One region of the Paenibacillus sp. B2(2019) genome, then DNA from elsewhere that is predicted to be linked to it. Evidence: riboswitches for the same ligand, from Rfam matches in the RefSeq annotation. Region 1 holds a riboswitch; each other region holds the start of a gene.

Region 1 (3,136 bases):
AGTAAGGATAATCACTCCTCTACGCTCCATAGCAAGCGCGATCTTCGCAATTACGGTCCGGTCTACAGCCGAGCCCCCTGTTTCGATCGTATCTGCTTCTACAGCGCGTTTAACAGCGACGGTATCACTCTTACCTTCAACGACAATTAATTCCTTAATCATATCTCTTGACTCCTTCCAAAAAAAGCAAAAAAGAAGAGGTTTCGCTCCTCTTCTTTTGGTTAAAGAATGTATAAGTGATGAGCGGTTGCTCTGCGATCAACGAAATGATCATCTGGCGTTCCTTAACGGTTATCATCACTATAGCTTATCAAAGAATAATTTGCAAAAGCTTCAGCCTAGTTTAACTCCGGCTTCACAGGTCCAATCACATAAACGGTACGTGATTTACGACCGAAATTACGGACATGGCTCAGTGAATCGTAATAGACATCTACTTTATTGCCTTTAATGGCACCGCCAGTATCTTCTGCTCGGCGGAATCCAAGCCCCTCGATATATACCCACCAGCCAATAGGGATTACATTCGGGTCTACCGCAATTGTACGACCTTCCGTTACGCGTGTTCCGGAGGCAGTTTTGGTACCAATACCTGGCTCTTCTGATGAATAAGCTGTCATGGAGACGTTCTTAATCATCTTCTTGTACTCAAAGTCTACGCCAGCCTTGCTTGTGACGTTATTAGTCTTGGCGCTAACCTTAGCCGTTTTTGAAGTGGTGTTTGATTTGGAAGTTGTTGTAGTCTTAGCTACAGCCGGCTTAGGAAGTGCTTTGGTACCAACGGCAATAATCTTATCTTTCGTTACCGTTTGTACTTCCTTACCAATCATGCGCATAGAGGCCAGTTCTCCGTCTTGGTAGATCTTTTCAATATGCTGAATCATGACGCCTGGTTTGCCTGCCTGTGCCACTCTAACTGTTCCCACAGTAAGGGAGGGGTCTGCTGTCTTAATGACTCTGAAGGGTAAGTTAGTTGTTCGCTGTACAGTCTGTTTGTTGATGCGAACAATCTTAACCTCCATGTTTGCAGAAATGGTGGTGTCTAACGAAGGGAAAATCTTATCATGACCTTCTAGGGTAATGCCCATTTTCTCAATTGCTTTACCAATTGTGTCTTCGGTCGTATATAACGTTTTTGTTGCTCCATCCGCAGTAAGACTAATTTTCTGCGCACGATTGATAACGACACGGTCACCGTCTTTTATTTCATCACTCAGTCCTAAAGATAGTTCATCATGCGGCTGCAGCGAAATTTGCTCTTTCTCCAACACATCACCAAGAAGCGCTTCCCGCGTTTCAAGCGTCTGTGTTTGCCCGTCTATTACTAAAAATAATTGTTTGTTACTTTGACCGTGTACGTACAGCAGAATAAGTAGCGCGATAGCGACTGAAATCACGCCTGCAAGTAAAAGTACGCGAGTATTTACTTGCTCCCACCGTAATGCGAAAGACCTGCTGGATGACTGCGAATCATGGGATACTTCTGGTTGGAATACGCCCATTCTCTCCATCCTCCTTACATAGCCCCGTCGTCAATTGTATATCATGAGGACTGAATTCCTTTGACGAAACTATTTGAGATTGTCACAGGACACGCACGTAATAACTTAGCGTCTCCTGCTCATGGATCGCCTGCTCGGCACAGCTACTCCCACCCCTGTTATATAACAGTATGTGGGCAACATTCTATTTATTCAAAAATAAAAAAGCCTAAAAAGAGTTCAACTGAGGACTCTTTCGTGGCTTCTCCAATATCAGAATAGAGAATGCTTGTGCACGAGGTTGCCTCTCTTACTTGCGCTTACGGGGTTAGCTGTCGGGTTCGGACGAAAGAGAGACGCCCTATTTCAGGTCACCCGCTCATGGCGGTTGCCCTTAAATTCACCCCAAAGACCACGTGAAGAAATCAAATACTGTCCTACGGCACGTCTAAACCGTATTTAAAATACAGGCATGCGGCAGGTCAATATTGGTTCCCCCGTTCTCCATACGGAGACTCAGCGAGACGATCCATGAATCAATGGCTGTCACTATAACACAGCTCACATCACTGAAAAGATGATATCCTGTTTTGATGCATGTTGTAAAGGACGATTCAACCACGTTTACGCAAAAATATGGTTAAAATATTGTAATATTCAGCCGTTTTTATATTAAAAAAGTTTAATATATCGGCCATTCTCTATTTTTCGCCTGTTTTGCTCCCGTTTTCACTCAATCCCAAATCGTTCCAGTGCGTTCGCATACGTTATTTTAGCCAATTCTTCCCATGTTAACCCTTTAATTTCAGCTGCTGCCTCTGCTACAAGCTTCACATGAGCGCTCTCATTTCGCTTCCCGCGGAAGGGGTGTGGAGTCAAATATGGAGCATCGGTTTCGATCAATAATCGGTCTAGTGGGGTCTGCGCAAGCACTTCTTTTGGCACTCTTGCATTTTTGAACGTAATGGGTCCTCCAAAGGATAAATGAAAACCAAGATTCAAGCACATTTTAGCTGTTTCCCAGCTTCCTGAGAACGAGTGCATCACGCCTCCAACCTCATTTGCTTTTTCCTCCCGTAAAATCCGTACAACATCCTCATGGGCATCACGATCATGAATACAAATCGGCATATTTAGTTCACGGGCTAGTCCAATTTGCTTGCGAAAAACTTCATGTTGCACATCCTTGGGAGAAGTATCCCAGTAATAATCCAGTCCGATTTCACCAATAGCCACTACTTTTTTATGACTGCATAGAGAAGCGATCCAATCGAGATCTCCTTCTTTCATATCAATTGCATCCTGAGGATGCCAACCCACTGCCGCATAAATATAATCATAAGATTCCGCCAGCTTCATCGTTGAGGGAATCGTCTCCCGATTAAATCCGATATTAATCATCTTGCTAACTCCTGCTTCTACAGCACGAGCGATAACTTCTTCGCGATCCTCGTCGAATTGAGGTGCATCCAGATGCGTATGTGTGTCAAACAGAAACATTTTAACCCTCACTCCTTGTTCTTTTTTAAATATAAGACAATATAAGTTTCAAGCTATCCGTTATATCTTATATTTCTACTCTTCTTGTCATAAATCCCATATTTTCTTGTATTATTTTGCAAAAATCTCTGCAATAGAAGCAGGCAATCGCGTAA
Region 2 (3,136 bases), on a different contig from region 1:
CTGGTCTGATTATGAAGTACAGCTTGCCACCAATGCTTAGTTATAAACTGTGGAATCAGAATCGTGATATGATCCGTCGCTGCGGTCTTCCACTCCACTGTATCAATAAATTTCACTAACGGACGAATAATACTGCGATATCTGGAACGAAGTACGATCAGGCGTACACCCGGATTCCATTCCTCCCACCGTTGCTCCATTTTTTGAATGTCCTCTTCATCAAAGCCAACATACACGGCTACAACATTATCCGTTAAAGACTTGGCATAGCTGATGGAATGTAGTACAGCACGTGTTACACCCGCAACAGGAACAACAACTGTACTGCCTTTAATCAAAGGTTTATCTGTACTCGGGCATATACGAAGCTGATCTGCAGTGTTCAAATAGTGCTTGTGAATCCGGTGGAACACGAACATTACAGCAGGTAAGAAAATGAAAGCCATCCATACGCTTGAGAATTTAGTGATGATAAAAATAAGCGTAATCGTCAATGTAGTCAGCATACCGATGGTATTTACAACAAATCTTTTTTTCCATCCCGCTGGTTTTGTTTTAAACCAATGAACCATCATTCCTAGCTGTGACAATGTGAAAGGAATGAATACACCAACCGCATAAAGTGGAATCAAGCTTTCTGTATTTCCGTGGAATGCAGCTACAAGCACAGCAGACAGAACACCTAGAAAAATAATACCATTAGAGAAACCTAGACGGTCACCACGAACCATAAAAGCATGTGGCATATATTTATCTTTTGCAAACATAAATGCGAGCAGCGGGAACGCTGAGTAAGCTGTATTAGCTGCCAAGAACAAAATTACTGCTGTGATACCTTGAATGAAAAAATATAAGGTTCCGCGGCCAAAGGTCGATTCAGCGATCTGAGAAACAACCGTTGCCTTTTCATCAGGCACTATGCCGTACCAATACGCCAGTAGTGTGATACCTGTAAACATAAATCCAAGTATAACCCCCATGACCATTAAGGTCTTGGCTGCGTTCTTTTCAGCTGGTGCTTTAAAGTTTGGAATGGCATTAGATACAGCCTCTACACCCGTAAGTGCCGAACAGCCAGAACTGAAGGCTTTTAATAGTAGAAACAAACTAACATTAGAAACAGCAGAGCCAATTTCCGGGACATTCGCATGTACGCCACCTGCTGCATATTTAATAATACCGGAGATAATTAACACTACAATTGACACCACAAACAAATACACTGGGATTGCGATGAATGAAGCTGATTCTGTAACTCCGCGAAGATTAATCAAAGTAAGTAAAATAATAACGGATACTGCAATAAGAACGGTGTGATTATGAAGACTTGGAAAAGCCGATGTGATCGCATCCGTCCCTGCCGACGCACTAACAGCTACGGTCAGAATGTAATCCACTAACAAAGACCCTCCTGCTAAGAGCCCTGTCGGAACACCAAGATTACTCTTGGCAACGATGTAAGCTCCGCCTCCCTGAGGATAAGCGTAAATCGTCTGCCGATAGGATAAAATCAGGATGGCCAGCAGGCCCAATACGGCTAATGCAATTGGCAGGGAATACCAGATGGCAGTAAACCCCGCAGCCACCAGTACAATCAAAATTTGTTCCGTTCCGTAGGCTACAGACGAGAGCGCATCAGAAGACAGGACAGCCAGTGCTTTAACCTTGGATAACTTTTCATGATCGAGTTCGTTCGACTTCATCGGACGCCCGATCAATAGTCGTTTTACCTTGCTTACCATGGTGGATACAGTTCCTTTCTTTGGGAGCTGAAACGGAATTTCCGCGCGCTGTTTTCATTGGTGGATTTCATAAATGCAGACACTAAAAATAGCATACGGAAATGATCCGCATGCTATGCATGGTCATTATCCCACCTTTGCTTACGAGGTTAGCTGGCGGATTCGGGCTGTGGTTTAGCCCTACGGTATAAGTCTAATCGACCCATTCCGATTCACCCCATTGGCACATATGCCAAGTTTGGTTCCCCCGTTTTTCCTAAGAAAATTCAGCGCATATTCAACTTCTCACAAGGTCTAATATTAGTCTACAAAGTGTATACAGTAAAGCGTTGAAAAAAATGAAAAAAGAATGAAAAAACATCCAGTAAGCGCAAATTCAGCGTCTTATTGGATGCTCTCTTTCATTCTCTTCAATTATCCCTCTGGATCGTGTTTTTAATCACTTTTCACATTTTTTCGGATCCTTTAAAATTAAAAAATCAAAATCCTAAACTTTCCTCTGTATCTAACTCCATCACTTCTTCTTCCTTGCGTCCGTACCAAAGTAAAATGCTAATTAAAGCAAAAGCGATTAATGCAAGGAAAGGAATCGTAATGAATCCAAAAAAGTTCAAGTAATCCTTATTACAAGGAACACCAATTGTACAAGGAAGCACTTTACTTAACGCGGGAATCTTCTGCTCCGCATAATGATAGATCGAGATACTGCCACCAATCAAGCTTAGTGGAAGTACATATGGGATAATCCTTTTATCCCCTCGAAACGTCGCAATTCCCAAGAGGAATAACTGAGGATACATAAAAATTCGCTGAAACCAGCAAAGCTTACAAGGTTCATATTTCAATACTTCGCTCAGATATAAGCTACCAGCAACAGCAACTAAAGAGACGAACCAGGCCAGATACAGGCAGTTACGCTTGCAAAAAGATAGGAACTTTGTCACTTTGCCTCCACAGCTTTTGCGGCGTCGTTAATTTCAGTTGAAATCGCTTCAATGTTAAATGGATCCGCAGTCATTACTCCATTGATATAAAGGGATGGTGTAGTCGTCACCCCAGCTTCACTAGCTAACAGCATACCCTTATTCAGCTCATCTGCATACGTACGATCTTTAATATCTTTACGAAGCAGTTCGTAATCGATAGCTAACTTCTCTTTCTCCGCAAGGCTTACTAAGAAATCTTCAGTCGCCCATTCTTCGCTCTCATCACCTTGCTGAGCATATACAGCATCATAGAACTTCCAGAATTCATCATGATTCTGATGGTAAACAGATAATGCAGCAAGTGAGGCAGTTTCAGAGTCTGGACCAACGAAAGCCATATTTACAAAGTAGAGCGCTGCTTTTCCCTCGTTGACAAAATCTTGAACAATTTTCGGTTTAACTGAAGTT
Region 3 (3,136 bases), on a different contig from region 1:
ATCATGATTATTGGCATCGGCATCAACCGGATGGGATCATGGTGGGCTTGCTACGAGAGCTTGAATGGTCAGCCTATGTGGTTGAGCAGCAATCCACTGCTACAATCCTATCGATTCCAGCTATGACGGTAAGTGAAGCGGCTCTGTATATAAAAAGAAAGCTAGGCATCTCCTATGTACGTGCTACCGGAGACCTATCCCAGATATGCAGACATGTGGGGATATTAGTAGGTTACAGAGGAGGTGGGACGATGGCTATTCCTCTTTTTAATCAGCACAATCTTGATTTAATTATTGCTGGCGAGGGCCCCGAATGGGAAACTCCAGAATATGTGAGGGATGCTGTCCACCAAGGCAGATTAAAAGCGCTGATTATGTTAGGTCATGCGGAAAGTGAAGCTCCAGGAATGAAATATTTAGCTGAAGTTCTGGCACAGAAATACCCAATGATTCCTACTTATTTTATTGCTGAACAACCGGTCTATCAGCTGGTTTAATTCGTATAAACCGAAATGAAGAATAAATTTGCATATTATGGAGAAAATGATTGGAAACCAGGTCACTGAGAAAGGAGTGTTTCAATGGAAATTCCTTTGGAGGCTGATGAAGTGTTAAGTCGTATCAAAAAGCTTCAAACCGATGGAAGCTCGATCAGCAAAAAACAAGTGAAGCAAAGCGATCCTGATCTTATGAGAAGTGCGCTGTTCTTTTTTCCGAGCTGGGAGCATGCATTGAAAAACGCCGATCTGTTGTAGCCATATGATTGTATAACGAAGCCGAGTGGTTCAGGGATTGATCTCTGATGGCCGCTCGGCTTTTTTTAGATATATTGAGTAAACAAGAGAAAAAGAAAGAGAAAACGAAGTGTATGCTCAATATGAAATGAAAAGCATGGCTTTCAACATTATTTTGCCCACGGCTCAACTTTACAAGAAACCTTACACGGAGTATGATTCATCACATAACTGACAATTACATAAGAAGTCCGCTTAATTTCCGTTAAGGAAAGCGGGGGAACCAACAACTGGGAACCAGTGTAACAATCGGTACTAGTTATGGGGTGAATCCTGTTCCAGGTGCATAAATGCATCCATGCAGGTAGGGCAACTCTCACTGCCCGAATCCGACAGCTAACCTCGTAAGCGTATGGAGAGAGGATGAATGGCGTATTTGATGATGAATAGCCACAGAGAATCCCTCTGTGGTTTTTTGCTGCGTTAAAAAGCAGATATAGTTGTAGAACCTATCTATGAAAGAGGTGTTAACTTTGCCTATTGCTAAACTGAATGGAACTTCGCTCTATTACGAAATCAATGGAACAGGGACTCCGGTTGTGTTTATCCATGGACATGGATTAACACATAGTATGTTCAAGCCACAATTGGAGTATTTTTCTGATAAATATAAAGTGATTCTGTGTGATTTACGGGGGAATGGCAAATCAGGTGAACTACTGCAGGCCCCAAATGAGATTATTGAAACCCAATGTCTAGATATAATAATGCTATTAAATGATTTGGGTATTCGTGAGGCTGTTTTTGTTGGGAGTGCCTATGGGGGGCTCGTCGTTCAACATATTGCGAAACAATATCCAGAACGAGTAAAAGCGATTGTTGTCGCGGATAGCTTTTGTAGAAGTCAGGCGTCAACGATAATCGGTAAAATCCAGCTTATGGCTGCTTATTGCAGTTGGTTAATGTATTACGCTCCAAGTGAGCTTGTACTACCTTCGATTCGTATGATGTACCGGGAACGCTGGAATCTGGCTTATAACGAGATTAGAAGAGGACTTCTCGATAAACGTCCACGGGAATTGTATCGGCAAAGGCTGGCTACGAGCCATGTGGATTACACTAGATGCTTAAAGTCTTTTAAGCGTCCCGCCTTATGTATTGTAGGTGACTTTAGTGAATTTGGAGTTAATTGTATGAAGGATATGGTGTCTCAGCTGCCACATGCTCAGTTAGTGATCATCCCTAACGCATTAGATCCTAGTAATCTGTGTCAGCCGGAGAAATTTAATGCTATACTTCAGCGGTTTTTGGAGAAACAGCAGGAAACTCAGCAGATTAGTTGATCTTAGTGGTAAGTGAGAAATGAGGGGCGTCCCATAGCCGGGGAGTATGTACTGGCTACGGGGCGTTCTTCTGTATGTCTGTATTTTGTACAATGCTGTCTACTGATGTAAGATTAAAGATATTCGAGATTAACTATCTAAAGGAGCTGAGTCATGATGTCTCAAGCCGAAACCATAAAATTGACCTCATTATCTTCAAAAGGGGGCTGCGGCTGCAAAATCGGTCCCGCCGATCTCATGCAGGTTATTCGCAGTCTACCACCAACCGTTCCTAATCCGGATCTACTTGTAGGTCTGGATACCAGTGATGACGCTGGGGTATATCGATTAAGTGATGATCTTGCGTTAGTGCAAACTGTTGATTTTTTCACGCCGATCGTGGACGACCCTTATTCCTTTGGGCAAATTGCAGCAGCTAATGCGTTAAGTGATATTTATGCTATGGGCGGCAAGCCGCTTACAGTGCTTAATATTGTGGCCTTCCCTATTTCTGTTTTGGACAAAAGTATTCTCGGTGACATTTTGCGCGGTGCAGCAGATAAAGTGCAGGAAGCAGGAGCAACGCTTGTGGGCGGACATTCCATCGACGATAAAGAGCCTAAATTTGGATTGGCCGTTACGGGCCTTGTGCATCCGGACAAAGTAAGAACGAATGCAGGTGCGCAGGCAGGAGATAAGCTGATTTTGACTAAACCTATCGGTGTGGGCATCTTAACGACTTCTATTAAAAAGGATCAGCTATCCCCAGAAGAAACTACACGCCTTACGACAGTCATGTCTACACTGAATAAAAAAGCGGCAGAAATCATGGAGCCTTATGATGTACATGCTTGTACAGATGTTACCGGATTCGGGTTGCTTGGACATGCCTCGGAAATGGCAAAAGGGAGCAATCACGGACTGATTATTCGTCAAGGCGATGTACCGATGCTGCCAAGAGTAAGAGAGCTCGCGGAGCAGGGCTTTGTTCCAGGCGGCACTAAGAATAACTTTGCCCATTTGGAGGGCAGTATTCTTTATCCGGAAGAGATGGACCAATTAAGCCGCTATATTCTGTGT
Region 4 (3,136 bases), on a different contig from region 1:
CGAAGCGCACCTCTTTACCTTCCATGCTACCTTGTGAAGATTCGATTCCTAGTGCATTGATCGCCGGATTACCTTTTGATTCAGCATAGAAGTTTAGGCTTAATAGCAGAACAAACAAGGTCATCATTGCGGTAAAAATTACCCAGCCCTGACGTTTGTTCTTGGCAAACAATCCGTACATATAAGGGAGCGAAGCTGGCAGCATCCACATAGAGAGAATCTCCAGAACGTTCGTAAGTGGATTAGGGTTCTCAAAAGGATGGGATGAATTGGCCCCGAAGAAGCCGCCACCATTCGTGCCCAGATGTTTGATCGATTCTAAAGAAGCTACTGGACCGATAGCAATTTGTTGTGTTTGGCCCTCTAGTGTAGTGACTTCAAGTGATGGCTTGAGCGTTTGTGGCACATGTAGTCCTACCAGCACCAATGAAACTAACAAAGCTAGCGGAATGAACACACGAATATGTGCTTTGACGAAATCCTCGAAGAAGTTCCCGACTGATTTCCGTCCCGTGATTCCTCTGACAAAGGCAACCGCAACAGAAAATCCGCTCGCTGCAGATGTGAACATCATCATCGTGATGACAGCCATTTGTGAAAAATACGAAAGCCCCGTCTCCCCGCTATAATGCTGCAGGTTCGTATTGGTCATAAAGCTGATCACTGTATTGAATGAAAGCGTCTGTTCCATATCCGTAATTCCATTCGGGTTTAACGGCAATCCCCGCTGCAATCTAAGAACAATGTAACTGAAAGTAACCAATACGATATTTGTTAACACAAAGCTGAGCGCATACTTCTTCCAAGACATTCCGTCCCGTTTTTTCAGGCCGATCAGCTTATAAATTCCTTTTTCCATGCCTCCAAACCATCGATCCGTACGGTTCGGTTCATTAGAAAATACATAATATAAATACGTGCCCATCGGCTTAACCAGCAAGATAAGAATTACGATTACAGCAACTATTTGCAAAATGCCCATGAATGCCCCTCCTTAAAATTTCTCCGGATGAATCAATGCGTAAACCAGATATACAAACAAAAGTAGGGTAACAGCGATTACTAGAATCACAACTTATCCCTCCCTGTATCCTCAACTACACCTGCGCACCAGCGCATAAATCCATAAAACAACCCGTAAATTACAGCTAACGAAGCCACCATATACAGATCCATCATATCTCCCGCACTCCTTCTTTTATCCTTGATGAGGTGATTTATCGATTAGAAAATCAGCATCACCACTGTGAGAATAGATTACATAACTTGCACCAAGTCTTTTATAGACCAATCTAGGATTTATTGAGCTTGTGATTACAAAAATCGGCTGTGTCGTCCAGGTGCGGCACATCTGAATGTAGCGGCAGCATAACGTAAAGCTGCTCTCGAACAGATATACCCGTCCTACCGGGAACGGCGGGCGAAACCAAGTATTCTGATGGCGGGTATCAACTAGAACGACTTGTTCAATCCCCATCTCTTCGAGTAGGGCCTTCTCAGGCAAGTTGTTGGTCAATCCGGCCATCTTAATGCCTCTGAATTTTAGAAGCTTAATAAAATGTTCGCCTGCCTTCGTTGGCGCACATACCAGTACATATTCATTCTGATCTGTCATCTCTTATTCTCCTCAAATGCTTTGCTTGTAAGATCAGAGCTTGATCACCCTGATCTTGAAAGAAAAGCTACCGCTAATGATGAATATAACGACCTCTTCGTGAGGTTTTCCATAAATGCTTTGCTTAAAAAAGCACAGCAAAAAGCCACAAAGGATTCTCCTCTGTGGCTCGCTAGCGGTCACATTGCACTCATCCTCTCTCCATACGCTTACGAGGTTAGCTGTCGGATTCGGGCGGTGAGAGTCGCCCTACCTGTATAGATGCGAGCTCACTCGCACCTTCTACAGGATTCACCCCATAACCGGCTTCCGACTCTCACATCGTCTGCCGATTGTTGGTTCCCCCGCTTTCCTTATCGGAAATTAAGCGGATCAAATATTCGATTGTTGTTGAAACAGGAGTAATCATACCCTTATGCAGGAAGAATTGTAAAACCTGATTGATGCCAAAATAATGCAAATTAAAAACTATTTTCGTATTGGATAGCGCTTACTTGATATCCAATCTCTCTATATCTCTTGTTTACTCGAGTTTTAATCCATTAGCGAAAAGCGGGCATACCATGTGATTTTATTCACCACAAATGTAGAAATCTCAAAAAATCGCCTTTATAGGTAAGAAAACAAGAAGTCGAGATTAAGCGAGGAAGAAGCCCGATAACTCGCAATAAATACCTATTTGGTTCCCTTTTCCGTCGTAGTAGGCAGGATTTGGTTTAAATCGCGCTCAAAAGAACACTTTCTGTTTTTACAGAAACACCTTGAAAAGAGTATGATTCGGGTTGAATCTATTTCACAAAATACATTCAACGCTGAGTTCCTGTATTTGCAGGGAACGGGGGAACCATCAGGCCACATGGCCTACTTGGGGTGAATCCGAAGGAGACTGTCCAAGTCTCACATAGGTAGGGCGACTCTCACCGTCCGAATCCGACAGCTAACCTCGTAAGCGTAAAGAGAGAGACCCTTGATCCGCCACGCTTTGGCACAGGTGTGTGTATACCTGTATTCCAAAACCGCAGCAGAGGTCCTCCTCTTGCTGCGGTTTTTGCGTTACCTGAATCTATAGGGTGATAGCATGCTGGACGGGGTGAAAGGAATGAAACACTATTATTGGGGAACTCAGCAAGGGCTACTTGAGCCGATAAGTCTAAATTATGTTTGCTTTGGAGCGTTGTGGTTCGAAGAGGATCATCACAGAACTATTGTCGGCTATGCTTTTGGTCAGAAGCAGATTGAATCACTTCGCCATTTCAGCAGCCCATCTACCTGTGAATACTGTATGGACCGAACAATTATATACGAAATATATAAAAGTATCCGAGAAAAGCAACAGCTGCAGGATTGGTCAGCACACCAACGTTTTCCGTGGCTCACCGCTTTTAAGGAACCGTGGAAAGATGTTGCTGTCGGTTGGTACGTAATGAGATCCCGCAGCACCTTCCCCTTACATTTATCCGTTATACGCAAACAGAAATTCGGACTATGGCTGGAGCATGCCGCAGTCTGTGAGAATGAAGC

What was found. A riboswitch is a leader RNA that binds a small molecule or an ion and turns the genes downstream of it on or off. The one in region 1 is predicted to bind cyclic di-AMP.
Region 2: it holds a riboswitch for cyclic di-AMP, as region 1 does, so the genes downstream of both, PAENI_RS27335 (APC family permease) here and PAENI_RS00240 (resuscitation-promoting factor) in region 1, are expected to answer to the same signal.
Region 3: it holds a riboswitch for cyclic di-AMP, as region 1 does, so the genes downstream of both, PAENI_RS09240 (alpha/beta fold hydrolase) here and PAENI_RS00240 (resuscitation-promoting factor) in region 1, are expected to answer to the same signal.
Region 4: it holds a riboswitch for cyclic di-AMP, as region 1 does, so the genes downstream of both, PAENI_RS05790 (hypothetical protein) here and PAENI_RS00240 (resuscitation-promoting factor) in region 1, are expected to answer to the same signal.

What each region holds. Positions count from the first base shown of each region.
Region 1 is NZ_VTZR01000001.1:47,485-50,620, forward strand. It holds gene rnmV (ribonuclease M5) at 1-162, opposite strand, end outside; gene PAENI_RS00240 (resuscitation-promoting factor) at 339-1,502, opposite strand; cyclic di-AMP (ydaO/yuaA leader) riboswitch at 1,784-2,013, opposite strand; gene PAENI_RS00245 (TatD family hydrolase) at 2,211-2,981, opposite strand; gene PAENI_RS00250 (HD domain-containing protein) at 3,093-3,136, opposite strand, start outside.
Region 2 is NZ_VTZR01000025.1:447,496-450,631, reverse strand. It holds gene PAENI_RS27335 (APC family permease) at 1-1,742, opposite strand, end outside; cyclic di-AMP (ydaO/yuaA leader) riboswitch at 1,866-2,024, opposite strand; gene PAENI_RS27330 (disulfide oxidoreductase) at 2,222-2,686, opposite strand; gene PAENI_RS27325 (DsbA family protein) at 2,683-3,136, opposite strand, start outside.
Region 3 is NZ_VTZR01000011.1:210,437-213,572, reverse strand. It holds gene PAENI_RS09245 (Nif3-like dinuclear metal center hexameric protein) at 1-497, shown strand, start outside; gene PAENI_RS31785 (hypothetical protein) at 582-755, shown strand; cyclic di-AMP (ydaO/yuaA leader) riboswitch at 977-1,161, shown strand; gene PAENI_RS09240 (alpha/beta fold hydrolase) at 1,250-2,077, shown strand; gene selD (selenide, water dikinase SelD) at 2,234-3,136, shown strand, end outside.
Region 4 is NZ_VTZR01000003.1:44,867-48,002, reverse strand. It holds gene kdpA (potassium-transporting ATPase subunit KdpA) at 1-982, opposite strand, end outside; gene kdpF (K(+)-transporting ATPase subunit F) at 995-1,072, opposite strand; gene PAENI_RS05790 (hypothetical protein) at 1,199-1,615, opposite strand; cyclic di-AMP (ydaO/yuaA leader) riboswitch at 1,806-1,995, opposite strand; cyclic di-AMP (ydaO/yuaA leader) riboswitch at 2,416-2,581, shown strand; gene PAENI_RS05785 (hypothetical protein) at 2,715-3,136, shown strand, end outside.